One region of the Bacillus haimaensis genome, then DNA from elsewhere that is predicted to be linked to it. Evidence: a T-box and tRNA genes for the amino acid it is inferred to sense, from the RefSeq annotation. Region 1 holds a T-box; the other holds one or more tRNA genes.
What was found. The T-box of region 1 lies ahead of tyrS (tyrosine--tRNA ligase). A T-box ahead of a tRNA ligase gene usually reads a tRNA of that ligase, here a tRNA-Tyr.

Region 1 (7,258 bases):
GAATTTGGATGTCACTTTATACAATTCTTCGTATTGCTTCTCTTCAAATCTTGTATGTATGTATTGGTTGTATTGTTGAAAGATTGTGGAAAGTTCTTTTGATAACTCGTCAAAGCTTACTAATGAGAGAGGTAATGGAGAGGTAAATTGCAATTCTACTGCACCCAAAAAATCCTTGTCCCCATAGAGAGGCAGGTTGACATTTCCCCAGTCACTTCCCCCTGTTTCAAGAGTTTTATGGTAAACGGCACCCACTTCCCTTACTCTTAGCTGATCGTAGATGGGTGAAAACTCTTCCATTGTAACGGTGACCGAATTCGCCTTCAGCTCTTCTTTTAGGATGGATTGCAGCATGGTGAGAAATGTAGCTTGTGTAAGATTAGAAGACGAAAGAAAAAAATCTAATATTCTGCTTTTTATTTCAAGAATTTTTTTAGTCGATTCCATTTTTTTCACCTTTTACATTACTATTTACCTATATTATAACGGTAACAGGTTAAATTTTCCTAGTGTTATTTTAAGGAATTAACAAAACAGTATCTTTTTCAAACAAGACAAGCCACAAATCATGCTTTTCCGAAAGCTTATGAACCGAGATGGGTTTTTCATCAAAGGATTTCTGAATGATAAACCCCCCTTCATTGGAGAGTTTCACCACATACTGTTTCGTATCAGTCTCTTCTATTGAGACTTGATAATCTTTCTCTTCCTCATTCTCCTCTTTTTTAACACCTTTTTCCATTTTTAACTCTTCATTATAGAGCATCCATTCCTCATCGGTTTGCAGCCATATACCTTTGGACTTTGGGTCCTTTTCAAGTTGAGTCGGATGAGTCTTCAGCTCGATGGCATTTATCGTGTCAAACTTGTAATTATCTTTTTCATTTATCTTATAGGTAACAAGAATTGGCTTCTCTTCATGTTCCTTTACAATTGCAATGACGGGAGTCTGATTTTGTTGATCTTTCTCCTGGACGACCACAGCCATCGGTTGGAATGGTTTTGGAGGTTTCGCCTTTTCTTTTTCTTCATCGGAACCATATTGTACGGAAAACAAATACAAAGTTGTAATCCCGATGACTCCAATAATAAGAAAGCGAATAATTTTTTCTTTTTTCGATTCTTTGTACATGTTTATTTCTCCTCGACGCATTTGTATTGAAAATTATACCATAGGAGCTATAAGGACGGACACGCACGTTTAGCGAAATTATTGACGGCTTTCTGGTTGTGGTATAATAAATGTACTGAAAACATCCTTTCCCCAAAACTATTCGATTCTATCCTTGACTTCCTATACATTTTTCCGATATAATAGCCTTTGTGTAAAATATTGCAGCCTATGTGGTATGCTATGTTGATTCATTTTGTTCCCCGTTCCATAAAAACGGAGGTGTATCGTGTAACTCTTTGCTGCAGAGCGAGGATACATGAAAACAAAATGGTCGGGTAGATTAGTCGCATCTGTTATTATTTTACAACAAATAATAACACGAAGGAGGAGTCATTCATGGCTCGTTATACAGGTCCAAGTTGGAAACTTTCTCGCCGTCTAGGCATTTCATTAAGCGGAACAGGTAAGGAATTAGAAAAGCGTCCTTACGCTCCTGGACAGCATGGTCCAAACCAACGCAGAAAGATTTCTGAGTACGGTTTACAATTACAAGAAAAACAAAAATTACGCCACATGTACGGTGTAAATGAGCGTCAATTCCGTAGCCTTTTCGATGCTGCTGGCAAGATGCAAGGTAAGCACGGTGAAAACTTCATGGTTCTTTTAGAATCTCGTTTAGACAACGTAGTTTACCGTTTAGGTCTAGCTCGCACTCGTCGTGGAGCTCGCCAATTAGTTAACCACGGTCACATCACGGTTGATGGAGCTCGCGTAGACATCCCATCTTTCCGCGTGAAAGCTGGTCAAGTAATCGGTGTTCGTGAAAAATCACGTAACCTAAGCACTATCAAGGAATCTATCGAAGTAAACAACTTCGTTCCAGAATACCTTACTTTCAATGCTGACGCTTTAGAAGGAACTTTCACTCGTTTACCTGAGCGTTCCGAGTTAGCTGCTGAAATTAACGAAGCTCTAATCGTTGAGTTCTACTCTCGTTAATGATAAGAAACACCACCGGATTCCGGTGGTGTTTTTTTGTTTCTCCCCATTAAAGACCGCTGTTGATTTCCGCACTAGGCGCAGCGACCCAAGGGGCGTTTGTGGTGCCTCCTCGGCTTCGCCTGTGGGGTCTCCACTAAACGCCACCTCCCGCAGGACAAGGAAGGCTTCGGAAGCGGTACATCGCCGCAGAAAATGCTCGCATTTTCAAGGAGTCTTCGCCTATTGCTCCAATCAATAGCTAGATACATAAAAGCAATTACTTTACAAAAAGAGGCGGACATTTTATCCACCTCTTTCCACTAACTTTAGTATTTAATTAGGAAGTACTTCTTCTTCCCTCTTCTGATTACAGTAAATTGATCTTCGATTCGGTCGGAATCCCCTAGGACATACGCAAGGTCCTGTACTTTTTCTCCATTGATAGAGATGGCACCGTTTGTGATATCCTCACGGGCCTGGCGCTTGGATGGCGCGATCTTGCTTGCTACAAGCAATTCCACAAGTTGCAGCTGCTCTTCATTTTCAATTGTGAAGGAAGGTACATCTGCAAATCCCTGCTTGATTTCGTCACCTGTCAATTCAGAAATGCTTCCGCTGAACAGCGCTTTGGAAATGCGGATCGCCTGCTCAAGGGATGCTTCCCCGTGCACCAATTTCGTCACTTCTTCTGCCAGGCGTTTATGCGCTGAGCGTTTTTCAGGTGCTTCCTGCAACTCATTTTCCAGCTCCATGATTTCTTCGTGAGATAAGAATGTGAAGAACTTCAAGTATTTCACAACGTCACGATCATCCGTGTTGATCCAGAACTGGTAGAACTCGTATGGGGAAGTCTTTTCACGATCCAACCAGACCGCGCCGCCTTCCGTTTTACCGAATTTCGTACCATCTGCTTTCGTAACAAGCGGAATCGTCAACCCGAATGCCTTTGCATTCTCTTCAGACTTACGGATCAATTCAAGACCCGCAGTGATGTTCCCCCATTGGTCACTTCCACCGATTTGAATCTTACAGTTTTCCTCTTTGTATAAATGTAAAAAGTCCAATGATTGAAGAATCATATAGCTGAATTCCGTGTAGGAGATCCCTGACTCAATACGGGATTGCACGGAATCTTTTGCTAACATGTAGTTCAGGCCGAAATTTTTCCCGACATCACGCAGAAAGGTAATGACATTCATTTCGCCGATCCAGTCGTGATTGTTCGCGATTACTGCAAGGTTTTCAGCAGCTTTGAAATCCAGGAATTGCGAAAGTTGATTTTTGATACGGTTGGACCACTCCACTACGATATCGGACGTATTCAACGTACGTTCCGCTTTCTTCCCGCTTGGATCACCAATCAATCCAGTTGCTCCACCAACCAACGCAATCGGATGGTGACCTGCCTGCTGGAATCTTTTTAACGTCAAGATTGGAAGCAAGTGGCCGATATGCAAGCTATCACCTGTCGGGTCGAAGCCGGAGTACAATTTCACCTTCTCCTCGGATAAAAGCTTCACCAATCCCTCTTCATCTGTAACCTGATTCACTAAGCCTCTAAATTTTAAATCCTCTAATAAATTCATGTTTTTTGCTCCTTTTGTTCAAAATAAACACAAAAAAACCCATCCCTCCATACAGAAGGGACGAGTTTATACGCGGTACCACCCTAATTGAAAAGCAGCATGTGCTTTCCCACTCAAAAATGTAACGGTTCACACCGTCTTTTGCTACTAGGCCAAATACGCCGTTCCCAAAAGATGCTCAAGGAGGTAATTCATCTATAAGGGTGTACTGATTTGCACCAACCATCAGCTCTCTTTAAGCAAGCCCATATACACTACTCTTTCCTGTCTACGCTCTTATGTTAAAAATAATATACAGTCTTTTTATCACAAGAGCAAGCTCAGTGTCAACAAAATCCTGGAAAAAGTAAAAAATTTGTCGCTAGAAATCCGCAATATGCTATAATTAGTATGATTTGCCGGGGGGTAGATAAATTATGTCAAACTACGACAAGTTCAAAGAAAAAACGCAGTCCTTTTATCAAATTTTCGTCAATAAATACACGAAAAAAGGTGCAAACATTACATATTTAGTAGTGTGGAATCTAATCTTGATTTTCCTTGTCATCGGATTGATCGGAGCATCCTTTGCAGGTGGTGCAGGTGCAGGATACTTTGCAGCACTCGTAAAAGATGAAGAAGTCCGTTCCTATGAAGATATGAGGAAAAACATTTACAACTACGAGGAATCAACAGAGATGTTTTTTGCAAACGATGTGTATCTAGGGAAATACCGCGCGGATCTCGTCCGTGAGGAAGTGGACCTGGAAAACGTATCCGAGCATTTAATTAATGCCCTTGTGTCAACCGAGGATGAGTACTTTTTTGAACATGAAGGCGTCGTGCCAAAAGCGATTGTCCGGGCCATTGTCCAGGAAGTAACGAACTCCGCCAACCAGACGGGGGAAGTACCTTAACACAGCAGCTTATCAAGAACCAGGTGCTGAGCAATGAAGTATCCTTCGATCGTAAAGCGAAGGAGATCCTTTTAGCCCTTCGTCTTGAAAATTACTTCAGCAAAGAAGAAATACTCGAAGCTTACCTGAATGTTTCCCCTTTTGGAAGAGATTCCTCCGGTAGAAACATCGCAGGAGCACAAACGGCGGCAGAAGGAATCTTCGGCGTCGATATCAGCGAGCTTTCCATTCCGCAAGCGGCCTTTATCGCCGGACTTCCGCAGAGCCCATTCGCCTATACGCCCTTTACAAGATCTGCAGAAGTGAAGGACGTAGATGGATTGGCTCCAGGCCTTGAAAGAATGCGCTATGTGCTTCACCGGATGAATGCGATGGGCAAGATAACAGATGAGCAGTACGAGGAAGCTATTGCGTACGATATAACTAAGGATTTTACTGCACCAACTAATTCAGCGATTGAGCAATATCCGCATGTGACGTTTGAGTTGGAAAAGAGAGCAAGGAACATCATTTCGGAACAGCTTGCCGTTGAGGATGGTTATGAAGTAACTGACCTTGAGAACAATCCAGATTTGAAGGAACAATATCGATCGCTTGCAGATACTGCTTTAAGACAGAATGGGTATCGTATCTATACCACGATTGATAAGGATATTTATGACAAGATGCAAGCAGTGAAAGATAATTTCGAGTATTTCGATGCAACTTATGATTATCAGGAAAAGACGGACCCTGAAACTGGGGAATTGATGAAGAATAATGCAGAACAAGTGGCCGCTGTCATGATTGATAACAAGACTGGTGCCATTAAGAGCTTTGTTGGTGGCCGTGACTTTGAATTATCTTCCGTCAATTTTGCAACAAGCACCTATCGTCACAACGGTTCTACGATGAAGCCGTTGCTTGGCTATGCTCCAGCCTATGAATTGGGGACTTTGCAGCCTGGTAGTATTTTGGCAGATATACCATTAAGAGTTCCTCAACCAGACGGCAGCTATTGGGAACCTTTTAACTGGAATAATAAGTTTAATGGTCTTGTAACAGCTCGTGATGCCGTAAGACTCTCACATAACCTGTCAGCTATTCGAGGCTATATGGAAATATTGCCTCAACGACCAATGGAATTTCTATACAAGCAAGGATTTACCGGTCTAACACCTGGCGATGCTGAATATCCTTCTGCAGTATTGGGTGCTCCTACTTATGGAGTAACTGTTGAAGAGAATACCGGTGGCTACGTCACATTCGCCAATGGCGGTAACTATGTGGAGCCTTATTTGATTGAAAGAATTGAAACAAGTGATGGAGAAATTGTTTATGAACATAAAGTAGAACCTGTTCAAATCTACTCTCCACAAACAGCTTACCTCATGATTGATACGATGCGTGATGTGTTCAGCAGAGGTACTGCAATTCCGGCAAGAAACAATCTTCAATTCTCTGCTGACTGGGCAGGAAAAACTGGTACCACACAAGATACACAAGATATTTGGATGATGGGATCAAACCCAAATGTTACCTTTGGCTTGTGGATGGGCTATGATGAAAGAAGAGTACTAAAATCTGTTAAAGGTTATACTCCAACACAACGAAGCCAAGTTCTATGGGCTCAATTACTGAATGCAGCCCACGAAGTAAATCCGGAATACATTGCTCCGACCGAACGATTCCAAATGCCAGGCGGAATTGTAAAGCGCAGCTACTGTAAGCTTTCCGGCATGCTGCCATCCGATTTGTGCCGTCAAGCTGGTCTTGTTGGTGAGGATCTCTTCAACGCAGCATTCGCACCGACAAAAGTGGATGACAGCTTAACAGTCGGAAAATATGTACAAATTGGAGATGTGGCCTATGCACCACTGGGGTCAACTCCTTCCGAATTTGTTAAACAAGGACCGATGCTGAAGCCTGATTTCCTAAAGAAACTACAGATTCAGGATGTCGAGGAACTTGCAAAATATATGCCGGACAGTTCCATCTTTGAAGGTCTAACTGTGCTGTCACCAGATCCACTGCCGGTCAACAACCAGGCTCCAAAGCAAGTAGGCGGAGTAAAGATCTCCGGCTCGACACTTTCCTGGTCTGCAAGTCCGGAAAAAGATGTGATTGGCTATTATGTGTATCATTCTGCAAACAGTTCAAGCTCTGCTAAGAAAATTGCTTCTGTTCCTGCAGGAAAGGAAACAAGTACGAACTTATCACAAGGAACTGGATTCTATTATGTTGTAGCGATAAATGCCAGTGGAAAAACTTCCTCTCCATCTAGTTCAGCAAAACTTGGAGATCCAGATAAAAAAGAAGAACCGAAACCTGATCCAAAGCCACCAACCACCCCACCAGGAGGCGGCAATAATGGCGGCGGAAATGGAAACGGAAATGACGACGGAGATGATACCTCCACCGATCCGCCACCTGATTCCAACGGTGATGATTAAACTAGAAAAGAGCCCCGAGACGAAATTTGTCTCGTGGCTCTTTTTTATGAACTTTCCCTTGCTACCTGTACCTGCTTTTTCTTTAACGCATGAAATAATGAAGTACCTATGACAACCAAACATGTAGTGATCAATGTTCCGTGCAGAATCCACACCATATGCGGCATGCTCATGTTGCTTATCAGGATAGTAGCTGCAAAGAACCCAAGAGCAAAGCCAAGTGACTTCAGGAGCATCCCCACAGCGAAC
Region 2 (7,258 bases), 2.2 Mb from region 1:
GCTTCCAACCTATTATAAGTAAATCTCACGTTCCTTTCCAAGTCTTCCTCCTCCATCGATGGAAGGGATACCTCCTGCATATTCACGCCCTCTTCATGCAGGGGTATATCCTGGACAACATCTTCTCCATGCCAAACTGCATAGCGTTGATCCGCTTCTTCCTCCATATACAGCTCTTCCTTAAGCTTTATGAGATACCTCACATGCACTTCATATATGGCTGCCTCTTCGTCCATATCCCTGTTCATGGATAGGATTCTCCCAGTTGCGTAACATTTCACGATTTCCGCACCTCGCCTGCGATGCATCTCCTGCTTACTTGAAATAGTATCTCCATTAATAATGGCTCTACCTGAATGCCTGCTTTTAGATACATATTGTTCCAACCTTTTCTGAATATGCAGCATAAGCTTCTCCCTCATGTACAACCCTCCATCATATTATCCTTATATTCATAGTATGATGGGGGATTGATAATCATTAGAAAAAGTTGGAATACAAAAAAAACGAGAGTTTCACCCCTCGCCTTTTAGCATCTCTATCCCTTTATCAATTTCAGATCGTACATCTTCATCCTTTTCTGTCTCTTTAAACTTAATTAATGCTTCCAGCGCAGATATATCTCCTATTTTTCCGACTGCCCAAGCAGCAGTACCACGTATAACAGGCCTAGTATCATTCTTCATCAATTCCAATAGATCAGGAACAGCCGTCTTGTCCTTATAATGTGCCAGCGCCAAAATGGCATTACGCTGGATAGGCTTCTTCCCTCTCCACGAGCCTGAAACCCTTTCAAACCTTTCCTTGAATTCCCTATTTGATATTGTGAGAAGAGGCTTCAACGTTGGCTTCACAATTTCTGGATCCGGCTCCATTTCAGGATGCAAATGAAAGTCCATCCCCTTGTTTTCAGGACATACCGTCTGACAGGTATCACAGCCATAAAGTCGGTTACCGATCTTCGTCCGATACTCCTCTGCCAGGAACCCTTTCGTCTGTGTCAAAAACGCAATGCATTTATTCGAATCGAGCTGTCCACCTTGAACAAGCGCTCCTGTCGGACATACCTCCACACATTTATTGCATGTACCGCAATTATCCTCCAAAGGCTTATCCGGTTCAAAGGCAATGGTCGTAATCATTTCCCCTAGATACACATAAGACCCAAACTCGGGAGTAATGATTGCACAGTTCTTACCGCTCCAGCCGATGCCTGCACGTTCTGCTACAGCACGGTCACTAAGCTCACCTGTATCAACCATTGATTTCATAGATGCATCAGGCTGTTTCTCCCTTATGAATGCCTCCAACTGCTGGAGCTTGTCCCTCAAAATATGATGATAGTCCATTCCCCAGGAAGCACGGCAGAAAATCCCTCTCCGATCCTCCCGTGTACTCCGTGGAGCATCCTTCAGCTTCGACGGATAGGCCAATGCGATGGCAATGATTGATTTAGCTCTTGGAAGCAGCAATTCAGGATTCGTCCTCTTCTCAATATCAGACTCCTCAAAGCCAGACTGAAACCCGTTTTCCTGCTGCACTCGCAACCTCTCTTTCAACCCGGTAAAAACACCTGCACTAGCAAATCCGATTTTATCGATACCTATCTCTTTGCTAAAAGCAATTATCTCGTCCTTCAACTTCCGGTTGGCTATATTCAAAATAAACACCTCCTCTATAAAAACTGCTTAAAGCCTTTCTATCATTCATCATTTCTATATCCTAAACGAAATATGATACACTTACCATATTGAAAACAATGGAAGGGATGAAAAGTATGCAAGTAACGCTGGAATCTATAGTCAAAAAACTTATCCCCAATGCAAAATTCGGTATCATATTCTATGAAGATATCACAATTGGCAGCTCCCCTCAAATGCTGAAAGGAAGGATCCGCCTTTTTCAGGAATCCTTGAACATAGACCTGCTTGAGAAAGAAATGAAAGACATACCAGGAATCATGGAATGGCGGTCTGTCTTCAAACAAACCGGCACAGACCCTTCCAGATATCGCCCTTCGGTTGAAGCCCTTTATCGCCGTATTAAAAAAGGACAGTTCCTGGAGCCTTTCAACTCTGCTGTAGACCTGAATAACTTCTTCTCCCTAAAATACGAAATCCCCCTAGGTATCTATGATTCCACAAAGATTAACGGGGACATCTCCATTACAATTGGAGAGGCAGAAAGCACCTACGAAGGACTCAATGGTCGGGAAATCAGCCTCAAGAACATGGTACATGCAAAAGACGCCACAAGCTCCTTCGGCAGTCCCTTTGTAGACAGCCAAAGAACCGCCATCACAGAAACCACCACTTCAGCAGTACAGATCATATACCTTAAGCCCTCCATGGACACAGAAGAATGCAAAAAAATGCTAGACGCCATTCTAAAAATGTTCACCCAAGTCCATGGCGGCACGGGACGCGTAGTCATGTTGGGGACAGGTTCCTTGTCCCACATAAACAACAGCATATAAATTGAGAGCCTCTTCATTTAACAAGAAGGGGCCTTTTGCATTCGCTGCCTTTTATGTATAAACTAAAAAACGCAATGCATCGTTTTCAAGAAACGAGACACTGCGTTATATACTATGTATGGAGCGGGTGATGGGAATCGAACCCACGACATCAGCTTGGAAGGCTGAGGTTTTACCATTAAACTACACCCGCATAGACAGGTTCGAGAACTTGTCTATACTTTAAGTACCGGTGGCCGGGGTCGAACCGGCACTCCAGAGGAACACGATTTTGAGTCGTGCGCGTCTGCCAATTCCGCCACACCGGCATAACAATAAAACAACTATTCAAATGGTGCCGAGGACCGGAATCGAACCGGTACGGTAGTCACCTACCGCAGGATTTTAAGTCCTGTGCGTCTGCCAGTTCCGCCACCCCGGCTTATATCTATATAAGCCTTCGTTTTTTGAATAGTGGAGGTGGCAACCGGATTTGAACCGGTGATAAAGGTTTTGCAGACCTTGGCCTTACCACTTGGCTATGCCACCTGAATGTTATATGGAGCGGAAGACGGGATTCGAACCCGCGACCCCCACCTTGGCAAGGTGGTGTTCTACCACTGAACTACTTCCGCAAAATGGCTGGGCTAGCTGGATTCGAACCAACGCATGTCGCAGTCAAAGTGCGATGCCTTACCGCTTGGCTATAGCCCAATAATATTGCTATTAATATTTATGCTATTTGTATTGATCTATATGAGTAAATCAATCATTTAAAAAATAATGGGGCGACTGATGGGAATCGAACCCACGAATGCCTGAACCACAATCAGGTGCGTTAACCACTTCGCCACAACCGCCACAATATTAATAAAAATTGGCAGGGGCAGTAGGAATCGAACCCACACCGGAGGTTTTGGAGACCTCTGTTCTACCGTTAAACTATGCCCCTATAGATGAATATGTTACTCTTTTTTAGAAAATGGTGGAGGGGGGCAGATTCGAACTGCCGAACCCGAAGGAGCGGATTTACAGTCCGCCGCGTTTAGCCACTTCGCTACCCCTCCATATATGTGGTGCCGGCGATAGGAGTCGAACCCACGACCTACTGATTACAAGTCAGTTGCTCTACCAACTGAGCTACACCGGCAAATGAAAACTTTTCAAGGAAAATGGTGGCTCGGGACGGAATCGAACCGCCGACACATGGATTTTCAGTCCATTGCTCTACCAACTGAGCTACCGAGCCTTAAAAATGGCGGTCCCGACCGGGATCGAACCGGCGATCTCCTGCGTGACAGGCAGGCATGTTAACCGCTACACCACGGGACCATTTTGGTTGCGGGGACAGGATTTGAACCTGCGACCTTCGGGTTATGAGCCCGACGAGCTACCAGACTGCTCCACCCCGCGATAATATTAATTAAGTTATGACTTATAGTATTCTATAAAAACTTAATGGTGGAGGATGACGGGATCGAACCGCCGACCCTCTGCTTGTAAGGCAGATGCTCTCCCAGCTGAGCTAATCCTCCAATGTAATAAAAGTTATTTTCAAAAGGAATATTTTTTTCGCTAGCGCGATTTGGTTAGTTATTTTCGCTAGCGCGAAAAAACTTTGGTGACCCGTACGGGATTCGAACCCGTGTTACCGCCGTGAAAGGGCGGTGTCTTAACCGCTTGACCAACGGGCCAATAAATAATGGCGGAGAGCAAGGGATTTGAACCCTTGAGACGGCGTTGACCGTCTACACGATTTCCAATCGTGCTCCTTCGGCCACTCGGACAGCTCTCCATAATATGGCTCCACCAGTAGGATTCGAACCTACGACCCTTCGGTTAACAGCCGAATGCTCTACCGCTGAGCTATGGTGGATCAATATCAGCCTGGCAACGTCCTACTCTCACAGGGGGACAGCCCCCAACTACCATCGGCGCTGAAGAGCTTAACTTCCGTGTTCGGTATGGGAACGGGTGTGGCCTCTTCGCCATCATTACCAGACAAATATTATTATAATATATCTTTGAAGAAAATCAAGCATTTTTTTGCTATATTCCTTCAAAACTAGATAACGTTTTTCTTATCAAGATTCACAAGTGTCGTTCATTGTTTTTTGGTTAAGTCCTCGATCGATTAGTATTCGTCAGCTCCACATGTCGCCATGCTTCCACCTCGAACCTATCTACCTGATCATCTTTCAGGGATCTTACTTACCGAAGTAAAAGGAAATCTCATCTTGAGGGGGGCTTCATGCTTAGATGCTTTCAGCACTTATCCCGTCCGCACGTAGCTACCCAGCTATGCCTTTGGCAAGACAACTGGTACACCAGCGGTGCGTCCATCCCGGTCCTCTCGTACTAAGGACAGCTCCTCTCAAATTTCCTGCGCCCACGACGGATAGGGACCGAACTGTCTCACGACGTTCTGAACCCAGCTCGCGTACCGCTTTAATGGGCGAACAGCCCAACCCTTGGGACCGACTACAGCCCCAGGATGCGATGAGCCGACATCGAGGTGCCAAACCTCCCCGTCGATGTGGACTCTTGGGGGAGATAAGCCTGTTATCCCCGGGGTAGCTTTTATCCGTTGAGCGATGGCCCTTCCATGCGGAACCACCGGATCACTAAGCCCGACTTTCGTCCCTGCTCGACTTGTAGGTCTCGCAGTCAAGCTCCCTTGTGCCTTTACACTCTGCGAATGATTTCCAACCATTCTGAGGGAACCTTTGGGCGCCTCCGTTACTCTTTAGGAGGCGACCGCCCCAGTCAAACTGCCCACCTGACACTGTCTCCCAGCCCGATAAGGGCTGCGGGTTAGAATTTCAATACAGCCAGGGTAGTATCCCACCGACGCCTCCACCGAAGCTAGCGCTCCGGCTTCTCAGGCTCCTACCTATCCTGTACAAGCTGTACCAAAATTCAATATCAGGCTACAGTAAAGCTCCACGGGGTCTTTCCGTCCTGTCGCGGGTAACCTGCATCTTCACAGGTACTATAATTTCACCGAGTCTCTGGTTGAGACAGTGCCCAGATCGTTACGCCTTTCGTGCGGGTCGGAACTTACCCGACAAGGAATTTCGCTACCTTAGGACCGTTATAGTTACGGCCGCCGTTTACTGGGGCTTCGGTTCAAAGCTTCGCTTGCGCTAACCTCTCCCCTTAACCTTCCAGCACCGGGCAGGCGTCAGCCCCTATACTTCGCCTTACGGCTTCGCAGAGACCTGTGTTTTTGCTAAACAGTCGCCTGGGCCTATTCACTGCGGCTCTCTCGGGCTTTAACACCCTAACAGAGCACCCCTTCTCCCGAAGTTACGGGGTCATTTTGCCGAGTTCCTTAACCAGAGTTCTCTCGCTCACCTTAGGATTCTCTCCTCGCCTACCTGTGTCGGTTTGCGGTACGGGCACCATACTCCTCGCTAGAGGCTTTTCTTGGCAGTGTGAAATCAGGAACTTCGGTACTATATTTCCCTCGCTGTCACAGCTCAGCCTTATAGGAGAAGCGGATTTGCCTACTTCTCAGCCTTGCTGCTTAGACGCACATATCCAACAGTGCGCTTACCCTATCCTTCTGCGTCCCCCCATTGCTCAAACGGAGTGGAGGTGGTACAGGAATATCAACCTGTTATCCATCGCCTACGCCTTTCGGCCTCGGCTTAGGTCCCGACTAACCCTGAGCGGACGAGCCTTCCTCAGGAAACCTTAGGCATTCGGTGGAAGGGATTCTCACCCTTCTTTCGCTACTCATACCGGCATTCTCACTTCTAAGCGCTCCACCAGTCCTTCCGGTCTAGCTTCAACGCCCTTAGAACGCTCTCCTACCACTGTTCGTAAGAACAGTCCGCAGCTTCGGTGATACGTTTAGCCCCGGTACATTTTCGGCGCAGAGTCACTCGACCAGTGAGCTATTACGCACTCTTTAAATGGTGGCTGCTTCTAAGCCAACATCCTGGTTGTCTAAGCAACTCCACATCCTTTTCCACTTAACGTATACTTTGGGACCTTAGCTGGCGGTCTGGGCTGTTTCCCTCTTGACTACGGATCTTATCACTCGCAGTCTGACTCCCATAGATAAGTCTTTGGCATTCGGAGTTTGACTGAATTCGGTAATCCGATGAGGACCCCTAGTCCAATCAGTGCTCTACCTCCAAGACTCTAACATATGAGGCTAGCCCTAAAGCTATTTCGGAGAGAACCAGCTATCTCCAGGTTCGATTGGCATTTCACCCCTACCCACACCTCATCCGCTCACTTTTCAACGTGAGTCGGTTCGGGCCTCCATTCAGTGTTACCTGAACTTCACCCTGGACATGGGTAGATCACCTGGTTTCGGGTCTACGACCACGTACTCATTCGCCCTATTCAGACTCGCTTTCGCTACGGCTCCGTCTCATCGACTTAACCTTGCACGGGATCGTAACTCGCCGGTTCATTCTACAAAAGGCACGCTATCACCCATTAACGGGCTCTAACTACTTGTAGGCACACGGTTTCAGGATCTATTTCACTCCCCTTCCGGGGTGCTTTTCACCTTTCCCTCACGGTACTGGTTCACTATCGGTCACTAGGGAGTATTTAGCCTTGGGAGATGGTCCTCCCTGCTTCCGACGGGATTTCTCGTGTCCCGCCGTACTCAGGATCCACTCAGGAGGGAACGAAGTTTCAACTACAGGGTTTTTACCTTCTATGACGGACCTTTCCAGATCGCTTCATTTACCCCGTTCCTTTGTAACTCCATGTTGAGTGTCCTACAACCCCAAGAGGCAAGCCTCTTGGTTTGGGCTAATTCCGTTTCGCTCGCCGCTA

Region 2: it encodes a tRNA-Tyr, which carries the amino acid that the T-box ahead of tyrS (tyrosine--tRNA ligase) is inferred to sense. The anticodon was not compared.

What each region holds. Positions count from the first base shown of each region.
Region 1 covers NZ_CP158164.1:580,362-587,619, reverse strand. Annotated here, with positions in the region: gene ABN702_RS02820 (diguanylate cyclase domain-containing protein) at 1-447, opposite strand, end outside; gene ABN702_RS02815 (hypothetical protein) at 518-1,132, opposite strand; gene rpsD (30S ribosomal protein S4) at 1,511-2,113, shown strand; gene tyrS (tyrosine--tRNA ligase) at 2,422-3,681, opposite strand; T-box leader at 3,735-3,961, opposite strand; partial or broken gene ABN702_RS02800 (transglycosylase domain-containing protein) at 4,098-4,882, shown strand; gene ABN702_RS02795 (penicillin-binding transpeptidase domain-containing protein) at 4,919-7,009, shown strand; gene ABN702_RS02790 (MFS transporter) at 7,054-7,258, opposite strand, start outside.
Region 2 covers NZ_CP158164.1:2,924,285-2,931,542, forward strand. Annotated here, with positions in the region: gene ABN702_RS14830 (amidase domain-containing protein) at 1-422, opposite strand, end outside; gene queG (tRNA epoxyqueuosine(34) reductase QueG) at 516-1,655, opposite strand; gene ABN702_RS14840 (B3/4 domain-containing protein) at 1,778-2,476, shown strand; tRNA gene ABN702_RS14845 (tRNA-Gly) at 2,596-2,669, opposite strand; tRNA gene ABN702_RS14850 (tRNA-Leu) at 2,704-2,784, opposite strand; tRNA gene ABN702_RS14855 (tRNA-Leu) at 2,809-2,897, opposite strand; tRNA gene ABN702_RS14860 (tRNA-Cys) at 2,931-3,004, opposite strand; tRNA gene ABN702_RS14865 (tRNA-Gly) at 3,016-3,090, opposite strand; tRNA gene ABN702_RS14870 (tRNA-Gln) at 3,095-3,169, opposite strand; tRNA gene ABN702_RS14875 (tRNA-His) at 3,240-3,315, opposite strand; tRNA gene ABN702_RS14880 (tRNA-Trp) at 3,334-3,407, opposite strand; tRNA gene ABN702_RS14885 (tRNA-Tyr) at 3,439-3,522, opposite strand; tRNA gene ABN702_RS14890 (tRNA-Thr) at 3,530-3,605, opposite strand; tRNA gene ABN702_RS14895 (tRNA-Phe) at 3,629-3,704, opposite strand; tRNA gene ABN702_RS14900 (tRNA-Asp) at 3,712-3,787, opposite strand; tRNA gene ABN702_RS14905 (tRNA-Met) at 3,792-3,868, opposite strand; tRNA gene ABN702_RS14910 (tRNA-Val) at 3,915-3,990, opposite strand; tRNA gene ABN702_RS14915 (tRNA-Glu) at 4,075-4,149, opposite strand; tRNA gene ABN702_RS14920 (tRNA-Ser) at 4,159-4,250, opposite strand; tRNA gene ABN702_RS14925 (tRNA-Asn) at 4,257-4,331, opposite strand; rRNA gene rrf (5S ribosomal RNA) at 4,341-4,457, opposite strand; rRNA gene ABN702_RS14935 (23S ribosomal RNA) at 4,570-7,258, opposite strand, start outside.